Regions from separate parts of the Neoaquamicrobium sediminum genome, predicted to be linked through region 2. Evidence: predicted binding sites of a transcription regulator. Region 2 holds the regulator's gene; each other region holds the start of a gene.

The links. Region 2 encodes LexA, which represses DNA repair genes until DNA is damaged. Its sites were predicted from a motif close to TGTTCNNNNTGTGTTCNG; they were not measured.
Region 1: V1479_RS19560 (ATP-dependent helicase) is a predicted target of LexA. The motif match lies at 2,663-2,680, and genes of this name have one in related genera.
Region 3: uvrA (excinuclease ABC subunit UvrA) is a predicted target of LexA. The motif match lies at 2,995-3,012, and genes of this name have one in related genera.
Region 4: V1479_RS08270 (PA0069 family radical SAM protein) is a predicted target of LexA. The motif match lies at 3,351-3,368, and genes of this name have one in related genera.

Annotation. Positions count from the first base shown of each region.
Region 1 covers NZ_JAZHFV010000006.1:589,955-594,781, reverse strand. Annotated here, with positions in the region: gene V1479_RS19580 (FAD-binding oxidoreductase) at 1-847, opposite strand, end outside; gene V1479_RS19575 (thioesterase family protein) at 986-1,471, shown strand; gene V1479_RS19570 (hypothetical protein) at 1,642-1,872, shown strand; gene V1479_RS19565 (glyoxalase superfamily protein) at 1,919-2,461, opposite strand; gene V1479_RS19560 (ATP-dependent helicase) at 2,718-4,827, shown strand, end outside.
Region 2 covers NZ_JAZHFV010000003.1:261,705-266,531, reverse strand. Annotated here, with positions in the region: gene moaC (cyclic pyranopterin monophosphate synthase MoaC) at 1-241, shown strand, start outside; gene V1479_RS11845 (molybdopterin molybdotransferase MoeA) at 243-1,454, shown strand; gene lexA (transcriptional repressor LexA) at 1,588-2,304, shown strand; gene V1479_RS11835 (ComEC/Rec2 family competence protein) at 2,565-4,827, opposite strand, start outside.
Region 3 covers NZ_JAZHFV010000003.1:35,999-40,825, reverse strand. Annotated here, with positions in the region: gene V1479_RS10700 (AAA family ATPase) at 1-461, shown strand, start outside; gene V1479_RS10695 (DUF4168 domain-containing protein) at 537-980, opposite strand; gene V1479_RS10690 (GyrI-like domain-containing protein) at 1,325-1,825, opposite strand; gene V1479_RS10685 (single-stranded DNA-binding protein) at 1,835-2,347, opposite strand; gene uvrA (excinuclease ABC subunit UvrA) at 3,162-4,827, shown strand, end outside.
Region 4 covers NZ_JAZHFV010000002.1:616,399-621,225, forward strand. Annotated here, with positions in the region: gene V1479_RS08255 (F0F1 ATP synthase subunit B) at 1-459, shown strand, start outside; gene V1479_RS08260 (F0F1 ATP synthase subunit B) at 464-943, shown strand; gene rnhB (ribonuclease HII) at 1,210-1,860, opposite strand; gene V1479_RS08270 (PA0069 family radical SAM protein) at 2,135-3,289, opposite strand; gene V1479_RS08275 (glycosyltransferase family 2 protein) at 3,425-3,937, shown strand; gene moaB (molybdenum cofactor biosynthesis protein B) at 3,934-4,482, opposite strand; gene V1479_RS08285 (4-(cytidine 5'-diphospho)-2-C-methyl-D-erythritol kinase) at 4,472-4,827, opposite strand, start outside.

The DNA.
Region 1 (4,827 bases), on a different contig from region 2:
GCGTCTCGGGATAATCGAGCTTGGCGTAGCCGTTCAGCGCCCGCATGCACAGCGCGTTGACAAGCTCGATGCGCGCCACCGGCACGCCCATCTGGATTGTGGTGATGACGGCGTTGCAGGCCGCATCGACGGACGGGAACGGGCAGACCCCGCCCGAGATCGCCTGCGGGATACCGTAGAGCTTCAGCGTCAGCCCGGTGATGACGCCGAGCGTGCCCTCGGAGCCGACGAGCAGCCGGGTGAGGTCGTAGCCGGCCGACGACTTGCGCGCCCGCTTAGCCGTCGTGATCGCCCGCCCGTCGGCCATCACGGCGGTCAGCGAAAGCACGTTCTCCCGCATCGTGCCATAGCGCACCGCGTTGGTGCCCGATGCGCGCGTGGAGGCCATACCGCCGAGGCTGGCATTGGCGCCGGGGTCGATCGGGAAAAACAGGCCGGTGTCACGCAGATAGGTGTTGAGCTCCTCGCGCGTGACGCCGGGCTCGATGGTACAGTCGAGATCTTCGGCATGCACGGCCAGCACCTTGTTCATCTGCATCATGTCGATGCAGATGCCGCCGCCGGGCGCGTTGACGTGGCCTTCGAGCGACGTACCGGTCCCGAACGGGATGACCGGCACGCCATGCTCACCGCAGACCCGCACGATCTCCTGCACTTCCTCGGTCGAATGCGGAAACACCACGCCGTCGGGAAGCTGAGAGGGAATGTAGGTGGTGGAGTGCGCATGCTGGCCGCGAATCGCTTGGCCGGTCTGGAAACGCTCGCCGAAGCGCTGCTTGAGGATGCCGACGACGGCTGCGCTGCCGGCATCGTTGCGCGCAACGGGTTGCAGATCGGCAAGAGCCATGAACTTTCCTCCGTGGATGGGCGACCGTCGACCTTGTCTCCGTACGCCCTTTGGTCTTCTCTGTCGGCAGCATGCAAATGGCGTGGCCTTTGTCCAGCGATCCGGACGCGGCCCTGCCCCAAAAGACAGGAATCAGCAATGGCCAATCCCGCCCCTTTCGTCTCGCGCGTTCTCGAGGTCGAGAAGGACTGGATCGATTATAACGGCCACATGAACATGGCCTACTACAACGTCCTGTTCGACCGTTGCGCCGACGAAGCCTTCGAGCTGCTGGGCATGGGGCCGAAATATGCAGGCGAGCGGCGACTGACAACCTACACCGCCGAGATCCACGTCTGCTACGTCCGCGAGTTGCACCTCGGCGACAAGGTCACCTCCACCTTCCAGATGCTCGATCACGACGAGAAACGTTTTCACGTCTTCCAGGAACTGCACCACGCCGACGGCTGGCTCGCCGCGACATCGGAGGTCCTGACCCTGCATATCGACATGAGCGGCCCCAAGGTCTGCCCCTTCCCGCCAGATGTTCTTGCCAACATCGAGGCGATGCGAGCCGCACATGCTAACCTGCCGGTCCCGGAGCGCGCGGGCCGCTCGATCGGCATCCGCCGCAAGGCCGGCTGACGCCACCGGAACACGCCGAGACGCCGTTAGGCAACGATTAACCCTGACGGCCTTTGCACAGCTTCATCCCCTCACCCGCCTTGATCGTGCGCCGGACACTTCCACAATCGCAGGCAGGGGCGACTCACCACGGCGCGAGTCCGACGGGGAATGGTCGGAGAAGAGAAATCATGCACGACGGCATCACCGGCGACGTCGCCCACTTTGCTTGCGCGGTGGCGCTGGATGAAGCCTACACCGATCACGATCTGCGGCGCGCCCAAAGATTGGTGGAGCAAGAACTCCAAGACATCCGGCGACTGCGCCAGCCGATCCCCATCGACGTCATCTATGCCCGCCGAATTCTGATGGAGGCCCGCCATCTGCGCGCCAGGCGGGACGAGCCCGACACCGCATACTGACGGGCGTCGGGATGTCCGGCGCCCGCCACAAGGTGGCCTAGCCGTCCTACCGCTCCATGAACCGCATGCGGTTGTTGAAGGGATCGGTCACAGCCATTTCGAGGCCCCAATCCTGCTTCTCGAGACCCGGCTTCATATAACGGTAGTTCTTGGCAAGAAGTTCGGCGTGGAAACTGCGGATGCCTTCCATGTAGACGACCATGTTGCCGCCCGGTGTCGCGTCACCGGCATGTTCCGAAAGATGCAGTTTCAGATCGCCGCGCGATACCTGCGTGTAGAGCGGAAAATTCTCCCCGAACCGGTGTTCCCAGTCGACCGAGAAGCCGAGGAATTCGAGATAGAACTCGTGCGCCTTGGCCACGTCGAAGATGCGCACGATCGGAACCGCCTGCTCAAAGGCTATATCGTCGCGCCTTGCTGTAGTCCCGACTTCTTCGGCAATTTTGGCCGAGAGGATATTCCACGTATCGAGCCCGAACTGGCGGGCGACGATTTCCAGTGCCTCGTTGTGCTGTATATCCAGCTTTCGCTCGGCAAGCGCCTCGCGCATGGCTTTCGCCATGGCCTTGGCATCGCGGTAGGTGCGCATGATTTCCGGTCCTTTTCAGCCGGCGACTGGCTTCATCAGTGTCCGCGTTGCCGATGCCTTCGCCGGATGGAAAACCGGATTGGAAGGTTTTTAGAGATGTTCGCCAGACCCTTGCGGGCGCGGACTGCGGGCCATCTCCAGCCCGCGACAACGATAGCGCGACCCGGCATTCCCGCCAAGGGTTCGAAAGCCTCATCTTGCATGAACGTTACGGGAACGCTGGTCTTTCACCCCCGAATCACTACATTCGGGTGAGATGTCCGGATTTCCCGACGATATTCCTTTCTTCGACGAGGACGATACGCCGCGCTCGAAGGGTCAGCCTGCCGCGCAACCTGCCGGCGGCGGCATCGCTGCGCGTGCCATGGCCGCGCGCTCGGCCCATCGCGCGCCCGACTATCTGACCGGGCTGAACCCAGAGCAGCGTCTTGCGGTCGAGACCACGGAAGGCCCGGTCCTCGTGCTGGCAGGTGCCGGCACCGGCAAGACCCGCGTGCTCACCACCCGCATCGCGCATATCCTCGCCACCGGCCGCGCCTGGCCGAGCCAGATCCTCGCTGTCACCTTTACCAACAAGGCCGCGCGCGAGATGAAGCAGCGCATCGGCGTGCTGGTCGGTGAAGCGGTAGAAGGCATGCCGTGGCTGGGTACGTTCCACTCCATCGGCGTCAAGCTCCTGCGCCGTCATGCCGAACTGGCAGGGCTGCGCTCGGACTTCACGATCCTCGACACCGACGACGTAATCCGCCTGATCAAGCAGTTGATCCAGGCCGAGGGGCTGGACGACAAGCGCTGGCCGGCACGCCAGTTCGCGCAGATGATCGACGGCTGGAAGAACAAGGGCCTCGGGCCCGAGGAGATTGCCGAAGGCGACGCCAGAGCCTTCGCAAATGGCAAGGGCCGCGAGCTTTACAGGGCTTACCAGGACCGGCTCCACACGCTCAACGCCTGCGATTTCGGCGACCTGCTGTGCCACCCGATCCGCATTTTCCGCCAGCATCCCGACGTGCTGCGCGAATATCACGCCAAATTCAAATACATCCTGGTCGACGAGTATCAGGACACCAACACCGCCCAGTATATGTGGCTGCGGCTGCTCGCCCAGCGGCCTGAGACAAAACGCGGTGCTGCCGTGCCGGCCGAAGGCCGCAAGCCCGACCGGGCGGCGGGCGACTTTTCGCCCGCCCCCGCGGAGGCCAGCGGGCGCTCGGCCGCGAGCGTCAACATCTGCTGCGTAGGCGACGACGACCAGTCGATCTACGGTTGGCGCGGCGCCGAGGTCGACAACATCCTGCGTTTCGAAAAGGACTTTCCGGGCGCGGCCGTCATCCGGCTGGAACGCAACTACCGCTCCACCGCGCACATCCTCGGCGCAGCCTCCCATCTGATCGCCCACAACGAAGGGCGGCTGGGCAAGACGCTGTTCACCGAAAAGGCCGATGCCGACGACGCCAAGGTGATGGTTCACGCGGCGTGGGATTCGGAAGAAGAAGCCCGCGCGGTCGGCGAGGAAATCGAGGCGCTTCAGCGCCGGCAACACAATCTCAACGACATGGCGATCCTGGTCCGCGCATCCTTCCAGATGCGCGAATTCGAGGACCGCTTCGTCACGCTCGGCCTGAACTACCGCGTCATCGGCGGTCCGCGCTTCTACGAACGGCAGGAAATCCGCGACGCGATGGCCTATTTCCGCGTAGTGGCGCAGGGTGCCGACGACCTCGCCTTCGAGCGCATCGTCAACGTGCCCAAGCGCGGGCTGGGCGAAGCGGCCATCCGCCAGGTTCACGATACCTCTCGGGCCTTGCGCGTGCCGATGCTGGAGGCCGCCGCCAAGCTCGCCGAAAGCGACGAGATGAAGCCCAAGCCCCGCGCGGCGCTCCGCGAGGTCGCGGCCAACTTCGCGCGCTGGCAGGGCCTGCTCGACAACACACCGCATACCGAACTCGCCGAAACCATCCTCGAAGAGTCCGGCTACACGGAAATGTGGAAGAACGACCGCTCGGCAGAAGCGCCGGGTCGACTGGAAAACCTCAAGGAGCTGATCCGCTCCATGGAGGAATATGAATCGCTGCGCGGGTTCCTGGAGCATGTCGCTCTGGTCATGGATGCCGAGCAGAACGAGGAGATGGATGCCGTCAACATCATGACGCTGCATTCGGCCAAGGGGCTCGAATTCGACACCGTCTTTCTGCCGGGCTGGGAGGAAGGCCTGTTTCCGCATCAGCGCGCGCTGGATGAAGGGGGCCGCTCGGGGTTGGAGGAAGAGCGGCGCCTCGCCTATGTCGGCCTGACCCGCGCCAAGAAGAACCTGCACCTCTGGTTCACCTCCAACAGGCGCATTCACGGCCTTTGGCAGTCGACCATCC
Region 2 (4,827 bases):
CACCAAGGTTTCGGTCGAGATAGAACCGGATGACAACCTGCCCGGCCTGCGCGTCACGGCGCTCGCCCGCGTGACCGGCAAGACCGGCGTCGAGATGGAAGCGCTGACGGCGGCTTCGGTCGCCTGCCTGACGATCTACGACATGGCCAAGGCAGCCGACCGCGCCATGACGATTTCCGACATCCGTGTGGTGGAAAAGTCCGGCGGCAAGTCCGGCGATTACCGGCTGCAGGACGTCTGACATGGCTGGCCTGCTGCCGGTTGACGAAGCGCTGCGCCGGCTGCTCGACGATGTGACGGCCCTGCCCGCCGAGGAGATCGCGATTGGAGACGCAGCCGGACATGTGCTGGCCAACGCCGTGGAGGCACGGCGGACGCAGCCTCCCTTCCCCGCTTCGGCAATGGACGGATATGCGGTGCGCGCCGCGGATACGGTCGACCAATCCACTGCTCTGACGGTCATCGGTCAATCGATAGCCGGCCAGCGCTTCGATGGCGCGGTCGGCGCCGGCGAGGCCGTACGCATCTTCACAGGCGCACCTGTCCCCGAAGGCGCGGATGCGGTTCTGCTTCAGGAAGATGCCGAGCCGGACGAAGACGGACTAACCATCCGCGCCAGCGAAGCGGTCACCCCTGGCCGTCACGTAAGGGCTGCCGGGCTCGATTTCCGCGTCGGCGACATCCTTTTGGCCAAAGGCCGGGCGCTCGACGCTGCAGCGCTGTCGCTCGCAGCAGCCGGCAACCACCCGCTCCTTTCGGTGGTGCGCACGCCGCTGGTCGCGATCCTGGCCACGGGCAGCGAGTTGCTGCCGCCCGGTTCGGAACCCGGGCCCGACCAGATCATCGCATCGAACGGCTATGGGGTCGCGGCGCTGGCGCGCGATGCAGGCGCTCGGGTGCTGGATCTCGGCATCGCGCCTGACGATCGCGGCGTGCTTGCCGAGCGCGTCCGTGACGCAATCTCGGCCGGTGCCGACGTGATCGTGACGCTCGGCGGTGCTTCGGTCGGCGACCACGACCTCGTCCGCGAGGTGCTTACTGGCGAAGGCATGGCGCTCGAGTTCTGGAAGATCGCCATGCGCCCCGGCAAGCCGCTGATGTTCGGCAGACTAGCCGAGACCCGTGTACTCGGCCTGCCGGGAAATCCGGTTTCAAGCCTCGTCTGCGCGCATCTGTTCCTGAAACCGCTGCTCGCGAAGCTTGGCGGCCGCCCACATGTTGCCGACATAAGGGAAGCCGTCCTTGGCGAAGCCATGAAGGCCAACGATCACCGGCAGGATTATGTCCGCGCGGCAGCGACGCTTGAGGACGGGCGCCTCGTTGCAAGGCCGTTCGCCGTGCAGGATTCCTCGATGCTGACGACACTGGCGCACGCCAACGCGCTCATCATCCGCGAACCGAACGTGGCCGCGTCGGAGGCGGGTGATGCCTGCCGCGTGTTGATGCTGCGCTGAGCCTGGCTTGGGCAATAAGGGCGGCCTCGAGCTGCCAAGTTCACGATAATTTAAGCCGTTGCGGAACACAACTGGAACAGATAGTGTTTGTTCTGGTTTTGTTTATGGACTGATTCCCAAAAGGGGCAACAGAATGCTGACGCGCAAGCAACACGAACTGCTTCTCTTCATCCATGAAAGGCTGAAGGAAACTGGCATTCCCCCTTCCTTCGACGAGATGAAGGAGGCGCTCGACCTCGCTTCCAAGTCCGGTATTCACCGCCTGATTACGGCGCTCGAGGAGCGCGGCTTCATTCGACGCCTGCCCAACAGGGCACGTGCGCTGGAAGTGCTGCGGCTGCCGGACTCGATCGCGCCGGGGCTCAATGCGGCCAAAAAGTTCTCGCCCAGCGTCATTCAAGGCAGCCTTGGCCGAGCGCCTGAACCCTCGCGCATCCAGGCTGCCAGCAATGACGATGATGCCGGTGCGGCCGTTGCGATTCCCGTAATGGGCCGGATTGCCGCCGGCGTGCCGATCGAGGCGATCCAGCACAGGACGCATTCGATCAGCGTTCCGCCGGAAATGCTTTCGGGCGGCGAGCACTACGCACTCGAGGTCAAGGGCGACTCGATGATCGAGGCTGGCATCTTCGACGGCGACACCGTCATCATCCGCGACGGCCAGACCGCCAATCCCGGCGACATCGTGGTGGCGCTCGTCGACGATGAGGAAGCAACCCTCAAGCGGTTCCGCCGCAAGGGCGCCTCGATCGCACTGGAGGCCGCCAATCCGGCCTACGAAACCCGTATCTTCGGTCCCGATCGCGTGAAGGTGCAAGGCAGGCTTGTCGGGCTTATTCGGCGGTATTGAGCGGCCCTTAGACAAGGTCATGCTCGACTGAGGATGAGCATGAGGGGCGGATTGATCGAATCCAACCTATTGGGCTCTATGCACGTCAAGGAATAGCCCGTCGGGCAGCAGGATTCCCGGGCGATGCACACCCTCCCTCATGCTGAGATGCGAGCCCCCGGGTCTTGCCTTCGGCGAGCCCGAGGACAGGCTCCGCGAGCCTTGAAGGACGCACCGATCAGCGCTTCCGCTGCAAAGGTATCGCGGCAGCCGGCGGGGTGTTACTCACCTTGCGATTTCTGCCAGGGTGGAAGTCCCCTCGCCTCCCGCGAATACTGCCGGTGCGCGTGCCAGTGCCGATAAGGTTCGCGGATCGCGAAACGGATGTTTGGGTATAAAGCCGGTCTCGCGGAAGTGCGATCCAAGTCGCTGGCGCCTGTGCCAGGGCTTGCTCCGGTCCCGCGTGTTTCCCTGATGATGTCGTTCTCGAAGACGATCTCGGCGCTGCCGCGGCGGGCCAGATCGCGCTTGGTGATGACCGCAACGCTGCTATCCCGGCAAGGATTGTTCGCAGTGGCGTCGTCGATGACGATCAGGCTGGCATAAGAACACGCAGTCGAAGCCGTTCGTTCGCCGTCGGCGTGAACGACTATGCCGCCGCCGCCATGGCGCGCTATGCAAAGCCCTTCGCCGCACCGGAAAGGCAACTCGCTCTCATCGTCACTCAGGGCGGCATGAGGCGGGAGCCCGGCATCACCTTCGATGGGCCAAACCAGTTCGCCGGCTTGTGCGGCCCGCTGCCAATTCTGGATGGTAAAGGCGCTTGGTCGCGCGCGGTTGACGGCGAGGCGCCCATTGCCGCGATCGACAGCAACGAGCCGCGCGTCCTCCGAGACGAAGACATGCGGCAACTGCCGTGTCGCGATCAGGAACGCCCCGGCGATGAGCAGCGGAAGTGCTGCCCAGCGCAGGGCGCTGCCAGCCATCGTCAGGATCGCCAGCGCTGCGGTCAGCATCAGCACCGCCGAAAGCGGGATCGCGCCGGTGGCGTCGAATGCCGATCGCTCGGCAAGCCACACGGCTATCGAATTCATCGCGGATATGCCCATCCCCATCGCATACAACGCCGGCCCTTCGAGGCCGAAGGGCATCAACAGGCATGCGAGCACCGCCGCCGGCATGACGACGGCGGAGACGAATGGCATTGCCGCAAGGTTGGCGACGAGGCCGAGCGGCGAAACCTGCTGGAAGTGCCATGCGGTGAAAAGCGCCGTTGCGAGACCCGCGACGACTGACGTCAGCGACAGTCCCGAGACGTATTTCATGCCCGTTGTGAAGGCCAGCCGCACGGGACCGTACTTTGCGGCCTGTCGGCGCGGCGTCCGCCTTTCGCGGTACGAGGCCCAGGCCGCGTAAGCGGCCACAAGCGCGGCGGTTGCGGCAAACGACATGTGGAAGCTCGGCCCCATCACCTCATGCGGGGCAATCAGCAGGATGATGACGGCCGATATGGCAAGGTTGCGCATCGTGAGCGCCGCGCGGTCGACCATGACCGCAAGCAGCATCACCGCAAGCATGGTGAAGCTGCGCTGCGCGGCAATGCCTGCGCCCGAAATGACGAGGTAGGCCGCCGTCGCGGTGAGCGCACCGAAGGCGGCATATTTCTTCGCCGGCCATCGCGACGAAAAGCCCGGTGCAAGCGCAAAGGCGGTTCGCAAGCCGAACATAACGGTCCCGGCCACCAGGGCCATATGCAGGCCGGAGATGGAGATGACGTGATAGAGCCCGACCACCCGCAGTGCCTCGTTCATCTCTTCCGGTATGCCTGCGCGGATACCCGTAATCAGCGCGGCCGCGATAGCGCCCTCAGGGCCGCCGATGCTGGCCGCGATGTCCTGCGCCATGCGCGTACGCCAGCCCTCCACCCATGCGGCGGCGGCAGTCATCAACCCGGGTTTGTCTGCCGTTTCCACGAGCTCCGGATTTCTGAGGAAAAAGCCGACCGCGCCGATACCGTCGAAGTAGCTGTTGAAGGCAAAGTCATAGCTTTGCGGGCGGACTGGCCCGGAAGCAGGCATCAGCCGGACAAGACCTTGCACGGCATCTCCAGGCCGCAATGTTTCTGGCACCGCGCGGGCGGTTGCACGAACGCGATCCGGCGCATAACGAAGCACCGGCCGCTCGGTCGCGATGACATCCAGCGTCAGGCGGATGCGTCCGGATGCCTGCTGCTCGATGCGCACAACGCGGCCGGTAAGGCGCGTCGAAATCTCGGAGCCGAGCATCTGCGTGCTGGCCCGCCATGTCTCGAATTTCGCGGCAAGAACGCCCGTGAGCGTGATCAACACCGCGAGCGACGCCATCCGTAGTCCAGGCCGGTTTGCGAGCGCGAGTGACAGGGCCGCGAGCAGACCAGTGGCCAGAAGCAGGCCGCCAAGTCCTGGCTCGGCCGGTGCCGAGAAATAGAAAAGCGCGCCCAGCGCGATGAAAACCGGCACGAAGACGAACGCGGTGCCATGCTCAAGCTCGCTGTAGAAGCTGCGG
Region 3 (4,827 bases), 230 kb from region 2:
TGGCCGCTTTGGGTGGATCGGCAAAGGTACATCTGCATTCCGACGATTTCTGGCATTTCATAAGGCACGGCATGATCCAGCCCTATCTCGCCGAAGCCGAGCGCCAAAACCGGGTCGTGCTTGATGTGCTGGCGAACGCAGCAGCCGGCTACGCCAGGGGAGGCTATTTCGTCATTTTGGACGGTATTATCGGCCCGTGGTTCCTTGATGCCTTCAGAACCGCCGGGCTTCCCACACACTATGTCGTTCTTCGTCCACCGCTTGAAACCGCGATCGCGCGCTGCCGGGAGCGCGGAGGTAACACCCTGTCCGATCCAGAACCCATCACGGCTCTGCATCGCCAGTTCTCCACGCTCGATTCCCTCGAGAAACACGTGCTCGACACGAGAGACCTCGATAGGGAAGCGCTGCTTCGGAGCGTGACAGTCGCCCTGCAAAGTGGAGCGTATCGACTGTCCTGACGAAAGTCGGGCGAAAGGCCCGAAGTCGCCGTCCCGGCCGCAAGGAGAACAGCCGGGACGACTCTGCCCCGGCGTTTATTGCGCCGGCTGCTGGGCTCCGGCCGCTTCGGTGATGTGGCCGTTGATCTGCTGCGCCAGGTCGGGATTGGTCTGTGCCGCCTGGATGATCGTGTTGTACTCCTCGACCGAAATGCCGTCGGCGTTGTTGACCGCCTCGACCATCTTTTCACCCGCCTCCTGCTGAAGTCGCTGCTGGTCTTCTGTTGTGCCTGCAGCCTCGATCTGCGGCTTGTAGCTCTCGGTGACCTTGGTCACCTCGAGAAAGGCGACGGCGAAGGATTTCAGCTTCGTCTCGTCCATCGCAGGTGCGGCGGCGGCAGGTGCTTCTGGCTGCGGCGCGGCTTCCGCCGGCGGTGGTGTTTGCGGCGCGGCATCCTGGGCGTTGGCAGCGCCAAGCACAGTGCCGGTGACGATAGCGAGCGCGGAAAGGCCCGACAGCAAGATCCTGTTCAAACTCATGTTTCAATTCCTCTTCTTGGTCCGTGCGGACGGGAAAAGACCCTCGCAGCACCGACTCTCCGGTCGGGTTACGGAACCCCGCCGCGGAACGAAGCGCGCGAAGCTGCCAAGACTGTGGCAAGCTCAGCCGAATGACGCGGCAGCACGGTCACTTTGTCCGAACGAAAGAGACATTTCTTTACTGAGCCTGCCGGCGGACGCTGCAATCAACGTTCCGGGCTGGGCACGTGCTGCGGCTTCTGTCACCGAACGAGCCCGGCCGTTTCGCCCCGGGTTTTCCCGGCCGCAACATCGCAGCGCCCAACGAACCTATTTGGCTGGAAAGCGGGTTAAGCCGTGCCGGTTTATGCAGGCGAGACCGGAATGAGCAGCCGCAGCGCCGGCGGTTTCGTCAGGTCCACATCGTGCGGGTATTCTTCCCGGTGGTGAAAGTGACGCTTGTCCCAGGAAAGACTCCGGGTTTTCACCCAGTCGATCATTCGCACATAATGTGCGACCACCTCTCCGTCGCCGGCTCCATGCCAGGAACTCGCCAGCGTCATTTCAGGCAGAACAAGCGATCCGAACCCCTCCGGCAGTTCGCCTGCGTCATCCATCGCAATGCCGACGAAGTAGCGGAAACCGTCCGGCCGGTCGTTCCACGACAGCCCGACGATCGGGCTGCGCCAGCCGCTTTCCCGCCGCGCCGCGAAGGCCTGAACGTCTCGGATAACGGAATGGATCGCCCCTCGCGCCGCCTCTCCGTAGCTGCCTTCCCAATAAAGACCGCAAAGCCGGTGAGCGGGCCGCTCGGTCAGGGCAATGCCCTGATCCGCCGCTGCGGCCTCGCTGCACAGAAGGCACATGGGAGAGCCTTAGAAAGGGATCTCGTCGTCCAGGTCGCGCGAGTATCCGCCGCCGCCGCCACCGCCGCCGCGACCCTGATCGCCTGGTCCGGACTGGCCGAAATCGGAGCCGCGCCCGCCGCCCTGGGAGCCGCCGCGATCGTAGCCGACCTGGCCGCCGCCGCCCTCACCGCGTGTGTCGAGCATCTGCAGCTCGCCGCGGAACTTCTGCAGCACGACCTCGGTCGTGTAGCGATCCTGTCCCTGCTGGTCCTGCCATTTGCGGGTCTGGAGCTGGCCCTCGAGATAAACCTTCGCGCCTTTCTTCAGGTACTGCTCGGCGACCTTGGCAAGGTTGTCGTTGAAGATGACGACGTTGTGCCACTCGGTCTTCTCGCGCCGCTCCCCGGACTGCTTGTCGCGCCATGTCTCGGAGGTGGCGATGCGCAGGTTGACGACCGGGTCGCCGGAGTTGAGCCGGCGGATTTCCGGATCGGCGCCCAGATTACCCACCAGAATGACCTTGTTGACGCTACCCGCCATGACGCTCTCCTGCGCTCGTCCTAAACCTGACATCGATGTCGCGGCACATTATCCGAACGCCCTCGCGGATTCGCCCCGCCGGCCGCCCGCTCGGCGACATCTCCACAGTTTTCATTGTTCTTTATTTGTTCTTTACAAGAGAATGGGGCTCCTGACAATCCCGGCAGCCTCTGCGATTCGGTCGCTGCCGGCGACGAAGAAAGCCCCGCCACGTTCGGGACGTGGTCGGGGCCGTTGAGAGCCTTTGCTCTGTTGCCGGGAATGGATTACCGGCACTTTTTTCGGATGCGTCTCGGGTCGTCGCCCGATGATCCGACTATCTGTCAAATTGTAGGTTGATCGATAACGAGGCCGCGATGTGCCCGCGCCTTCAGGTTATCGTGGCTCCACATCGTGGTGGAGCCTGCTGGGACTGTCCGGCGGGGTCATGCCTCATCTCCCTTTGCAGTTTCTCCTGTCGCAGACGCGCTCAAGCCTTGCCGTGTTTCCGACACCCCTTGGGCGTACCAGGACGACCGCCGAGGCGAGCTTCATCTGACCGGGAGAGCATGACTCCGCCCTGCCCCCACGTCAACCGTCGAGGCTGATCCGGCAACAATTCGTGATCGCCAGTGGCCGCGTCCTCCTGCCAACGGATTGTCAGGAGCTGTTCGCTCTCTGTTCTTTCTGCTTGCCCTGTGTGCGAAAACGCGTGAAAAGCCAGAGGCGGTTTTCCGGAGGCCGCCGGCCTCGACGGACGGCACCAACAACACCATATCCGGGGTCTGGCCGGCTACGACGCCGGCCGTTCTGATGTAAGGCGGCACACGGGACCATGGCGGACCAGAAATTCATCTCCATTCGCGGCGCGCGCGAGCACAATCTCAAGAATGTCGATCTCGACCTGCCGCGCGACCAGTTGATCGTCATGACCGGCCTGTCCGGCTCGGGCAAGTCGTCGCTCGCCTTCGACACCATCTACGCCGAGGGGCAGCGGCGCTACGTGGAGAGCCTGTCGGCCTATGCCCGGCAGTTCCTCGAGATGATGCAGAAGCCGGACGTGGACCAGATCGACGGCCTGTCGCCGGCCATCTCGATCGAGCAGAAGACGACGTCGAAGAACCCGCGCTCGACGGTCGGCACCGTCACCGAGATCTACGACTACATGCGCCTGCTCTTCGCGCGCGTCGGCGTGCCCTATTCGCCGGCAACCGGCCTGCCGATCGAGAGCCAGACGGTCAGCCAGATGGTCGACCGCGTGCTGGCGCTCGACGAAGGCACGCGGCTCTACATCACCGCGCCCATCGTGCGCGGCCGCAAGGGCGAATACCGCAAGGAACTGGCCGAGCTCCAGAAGAAGGGCTTCCAGCGCGTCAAGGTCGACGGCCAGTTCTACGAGATCGGCGAGGTGCCGGCGCTCGACAAGAAATACAAGCACGACATCGACGTGGTGGTCGACCGCGTGGTGGTGCGGCCGGACCTCGCCGCGCGGCTGGCCGACTCGCTCGAAACCGCGCTCAAGCTCGCCGAGGGCATTGCGGTCGCCGAGTTCGCCGACAGGCCGCTCGACGCCAGCCAGACCGGCCAGGAGGCGGTCAACAAGTCCAAGAACGAGACCCACGAGCGCATCCTGTTCTCGGAGAAATTCGCCTGCCCGGTCTCCGGCTTCACGATCCCCGAGATCGAGCCGCGGCTGTTCTCGTTCAACAACCCCTTCGGCGCCTGCCCCACCTGCGACGGGCTCGGCACCCAGCGCGCCATCGACCCGATGCTGGTAGTGCCGGAAGAGCACGTCTCGCTGCGCGAGGGCGCGGTGGCCCCGTGGGCGAAGTCGACCTCGCCCTACTACACGCAGACGCTCGAAGCGCTGGGCAAGGCCTACGGCTTCAAGATCGGCGACCGATGGCGCGACCTGCCGGAGGACGCGAAGGACGCCATCCTGCGCGGCACCGGCGATCGCAAGATCGAGTTCGGCTACGACGACGGCCTGCGCTCCTACAAGACGACCAAGACCTTCGAGGGTGTCATTCCCAACCTCGAGCGCCGCTGGAAGGAGACGGAATCGGCCTGGATGCGCGAGGAGATCGAGCGCTTCATGTCGTCCACCCCCTGCCCCGCCTGCAACGGCTACCGGCTGAAGCCCGAGGCGCTCGCCGTCAAGATCGGCGGCCTCCACATCGGCCAGGTCACAGAGATGTCGATCCGCAACGCCAATGGCTGGTTCGAGGACCTGCCGGGCGCGATGAACGACAAACAAAACGAGATCGCGATGCGCATCCTCAAGGAGATCCGCGAGCGGCTGCGTTTCCTCAACGATGTCGGCCTCGACTATCTGACCCTGTCGCGCAAGTCCGGCACACTGTCGGGCGGCGAGAGCCAGCGCATCCGGCTTGCCTCGCAGATCGGCTCAGGCCTCACGGGCGTGCTTTATGTGCTGGACGAGCCCTCCATCGGCCTGCACCAGCGCGACAATGCCCGCCTGCTCGAGACGCTGAAACACC
Region 4 (4,827 bases), on a different contig from region 2:
TATCCGTCGCAGCTTCTCTGGCTGGCGATTACCTTCGGCCTGTTCTACCTGTTCCTGCAGAAGGTGGTTCTGCCGCGCATCGGCGGCATCCTCGAGGTGCGCAGCGATCGCATCGCGCAGGATCTCGACCAGGCCGCCAAGTTGAAGGAAGAGGCGGACGCTGCCCTTGCTGCCTACGAGCAGGAGCTTGCCGACGCCAAGTCCAAGGCGAATGCGATTGGCCAGGAAGCCCGCGAGGGTGCCAAGGCGGAAGCCGAGGCGGAACGCAGGCAGGTTGAGGCAGCGCTGGATTCCAAGCTTTCGGAAGCCGAGGCACGCATCGCGCTGATCAAGGACGCCGCCATGCGCGACGTCGGCCAGATCGCCGAGGAAACCACCGGCCTGATCGTCAAGGAGCTTGTCGGCACCACGATCGACAAGGCTGCGGTTTCATCCGCGGTCAAGGCTTCGAGGAGGTAGGACCATGGATGCTACATTCTGGGCCACAGCCGCTCTGCTTATCTTCCTCGCGCTTATGGCCTATCTGCGTATACCGGGGATGATCTCGAAGTCGCTCGACGCGCGCGCCGAACGTATTCGCAACGACCTTGAGGAAGCGCGTCGCCTGCGCGAGGAGGCCCAGCAACTGCTGGCCGAATACCAGCGCAAGCGTAAGGAAGCCGAGCAGGAAGCGGGCGATATCGTCGCCGCCGCCAAGCGCGAGGCCGAGCTTCTGGTTTCTGAAGCCAAGCAGAAAACCGAAGACTACGTGGTGCGGCGTACGGCGCTCGCGGAGCAGAAGATCGCTCAGGCAGAGCGTGACGCAGTCAACGAGGTGCGCAGCAGCGCGGTGGATATCGCCATCGAGGCTGCCGGCAAGCTGCTCGCGGACAAGGTCGATGCACGCGCTGACGCCGCGCTTTTCAAGTCGACGCTTGACGACGTCAAGGCGAAGCTGAACTGATCGGTTCTACCGGTTCGAACACTCTAAGGCCGCCTCCGGGCGGCCTTTTGTTATGGTGCGTCCTTCGAGGCTCGCTTTGCTCGCACCTCAGGATGAGGACGGCTGTGCACCGCCCGGCGATGTTGCGGGCTTGAGGGGGCTTCTTTGACGTCCGTCGAGCCACCCGTGGGAGAGTTTGATCAACCCTCGTCCCTCATCTTGAGGTGCGAGCAAAGCGAGCCTCGAAGGACGCATGACGGCAAACAGGTTTTCTGGGCAACTGCTCTTTATGTGCGGAACGGCGCGAAGGAGAGCCTGTGCAGCCGTGTTACCGGCCCGTGTTCCAGGATCGCGGTGCGATGGCGGACCGTTGCGTAGCCCATATGGAGCTCGAAACCGTAGCGCACGTCACAGGCTCCGGCGCGCGCCATCATCCGGTCTCGCATCACCTTGGCGATGATGGAGGCTGCCGCGATCGATTGCGAGCGCTGGTCACCCTTGACGACCGCGCGGCCGAGACAGGGGAGCCCGGGTGGAACGTCCCGGCCGTCCGCAAGCACCAGCAACGGCTTCACAGTAAGCGTGGCCACTGACCGGCGCATGGCTTCCAGGCTTGCCTTGCGGATATCGCCGCTGTCGATGGAACCCGCGCATACGGCCGAAAACGAAACCGCCCTTGCGCGCGTGAGAATTTCGGTGAACACGCCTTCGCGTGCTGCTGCATCCATCCGCTTCGAATCGTCCAGCCCATCCGGAATGTTCTCAGGATCGAGGACGACGGCGGCCGCAACCACCGGGCCTGCGAGAGGCCCCCGGCCTGCCTCGTCGGTGCCGGCCACGGGCCAGCGGCTATCGCGCAGGGCCTCCCTCTCCAGCGAGAAATCGGGTCGCACGGGCAGGTCGAAAAGAAGCGGAGAATCGGGCTGTGGTCGTGGCATAGCCTGTCGATGCTTGCACCGGCTGAGGCCCCGGTGCAAGCAGCGAACCATCCCACAGCGAGCGTATCCACTTGTCGTCGGGCAAAAGAAAAGCGGAGAACCGGAGCGCGGGCGAGGCATGTTGCGGCGATGCTCGCGGGGCTCCGGTTCTCCAGTCCTTCCCGCCGGATGGGGCGGGGCGGGAAGGCTCCGTCGGGTGCCAGGGGACGGGGCAGGCCGGACGGAATTCGCTGGCGCGGGCGATGCTGGACATCGCCCGCGCTGCCTATGATTACTAGAGCAGCATCAACTGCTCGCCCGCCTGGGCCGGCGGCTTGAACAGATCGGTTCGCAGCCGCCTCTTCTCAACATTGAGTTCCAGCCGCTTTGCCGCGATTTCGAAGCGCCGGCCGATCTGCCATGCATAGGGCCCTGCGCCCTTCATCCGTTTGCCCCACTCGGCATCGTAGTCCTTGCCTCCACGCATCGAACGGATCAGCGAAATCACGTGGCGGTATCTGTCCGGATAGTGCCGCAGCAGCCAGTCCTTGAAGATCGGCGACACCTCCAGCGGCAGACGCAGGATGATGTAGCCTGCCTCGCGGGCGCCGGCCGCCTGGGCGGAGTCAAGAATGCGCTCGATCTCCTGATCGTTCAGCGCCGGGATCACAGGGCCGATCATCACCGAGACTGGCACCCCCGCATCTGCCAGCGTGCGCAGAGCCTCCAGCCGCTTCGGTGGCGTGGCCGCGCGCGGCTCCATCATCCGTGCCAGCTTGCGGTCGAGCGTGGTGATCGAAAGCGCCACCTTGGCCAGCCCCTTCTCGGCCATGCGTCCGAGAATGTCGGCGTCGCGTGTCACCAATGCCGACTTGGTGACGATGCCGACAGGGTGGTTATGCGCCTCCAGCACTTCGAGAATTTCGCGCATGATGCGCCACTGTTTCTCGATCGGCTGGTAGGGATCGGTGTTGGTGCCGATCGCAATCGTTCGGGGCTCATAGCCGGGTTTCGCCAGTTCCCGCTCCAGCAACCGGGCAGCGTCCGGCTTGGCAAACAGCTTCGCCTCGAAGTCCAGCCCCGGCGACAATCCCATGAAAGCGTGGGTCGGCCGCGCGAAGCAATAGACGCAGCCATGCTCGCAGCCGCGATAGGGATTGATCGAACGGTCGAATGAGATGTCCGGCGACGTGTTGCGGGTGATGATGTTGCGTGGCTTCTCGACCTGAACTTCGGTCTTGAACGGAGGCAATTCCTCGAGGCTGTTCCACCCGTCGTCGAAGACATGCCGCGTCAGCGGCTCGTAGCGGCCGGAAGGATTGACGCCGGCCGCGCGGCCGCGCCGCCTGTCGAAGCCGACGCGGAGCCCGCTATCGTCCACCAGCGCGTTCGCCGCGGCCGCGCCGCCGCCAGCAAAGGCTGCCATATCCGCTTGTCTGATCGGTTCCATGTCTGGCTCCGTTGGCGAACGACTCGCCTGTCCGTGATGAAACTATTCCTATTTCTGGACGCAGAACAAAGCAAGAACTTTTTCTGCTGCAGTGCAGCACTGGCTTTAGCCGGCGCTTTCAGCTATTCCGGTCGAATGCTGTCCGTCCTGATCGAGACGCGTAACCATGAAGATGCGTTGGCGCGCACGCTCGCCTCGCTCGTTGGCGGGGCCGTCGAAGGCGTGGTGCGCGAGGTGATCGTCTGTGACGGCGGCTCGTCGGACCGCACCCACACCGTCGCTGAACATGCCGGTTGCAGCTATCTGGCCGGTGCCGATGCGCTGTCCGGCATCAGGCAGGCGCGCAGCGAATGGATACTGATTCTCGAGCCGGGCGCGCGGCTGCTTGAAGGATGGATGGACGCCGTTCTCAGCCACGCGGAAGTGGCCGCCGGCGCGGCCCGCTTCACGCGCGCGCGCCAGTACAGGCAGCCCTTCCTCGCCCGCGTCTTCGCCGGTCGTAGACCGCTGGCAGACGGGCTGATGATTACTAAACGCCAGGCGCTATCGCTGGCTCGGGCTGACGGTCTGGCGATCGCTCGGTCGGTATCGGCGCGCAGGCTGGGCGCGGAGATTCTTCCCGCGCCGCCTTCCGCAAAGACAGCCTAGCTTGTTCCGCCGCGCTTCAGATGCTCGTCCAGCCGCGGCATGATCTCCACGAAATTGCATGGCATGTGGCGGTAGTCGAGCTGCGCCTTGAGGATATGGTCCCACGCGTCACGGCAAGCTCCCGGCGAGCCGGGCAGCACGAAGACGAACGTGGCGTCGACCACTCCGCCAGTCGCCCGCGACTGGATCGTGGACGTGCCGATCTTGTCGTAGGAAATCCGGTGGAAGACTTCCGAGAAGCCGTCCATGCGCTTCTCGAAAATGGGCTCCAGCGCTTCCGGCGTCACGTCGCGGCCGGTGAAGCCGGTGCCGCCTGTTGTGATGATCACGTCGACAGCATCGTCCTTCGCCCAGCCACGTACGACGGAGCGAATTGCCTCGACGTCGTCCTTCACGATGTCGCGTGCGGCGAGCCGGTGACCGGCCGCCCCGATCCGCTCGGCAAGCGTCTGCCCGGACTTGTCGTCCTCCGGCGTCCGCGTGTCGGAGACGGTCAGCACGGCAATGCCGACAGGCAGGAAGGGTCTGTTCTCGTCAAGTGGCATCTGCTCGAGCCCTTTCGATCGTTCGCGTCGCCGTCACGTACCACGAGGGGTGCAGCACCGCGATGGCGGATGCGGCGACCTTCGCCTCGTCGCGCGATGCGAACAGCCCGAAACACGTTGCACCCGAGCCAGACATACGCGCCAGCGCCGCGCCGTTGGCGGTGAGCGCCGACAGTACCTCACCAATTTCCGGCGCGAGCGTTTGAGCCGGCACTTCCAGGTCGTTGCGCGTATCCGTCAGCCAGGCAGACAATGCCTGCGGTCCCGGCAGCGTCGGCAAAGGCGGGTTCTCGCGGCTGGCCAGCGCGCGGAATATCGCGGGGGTCGGTACGGCTACGCCGGGGT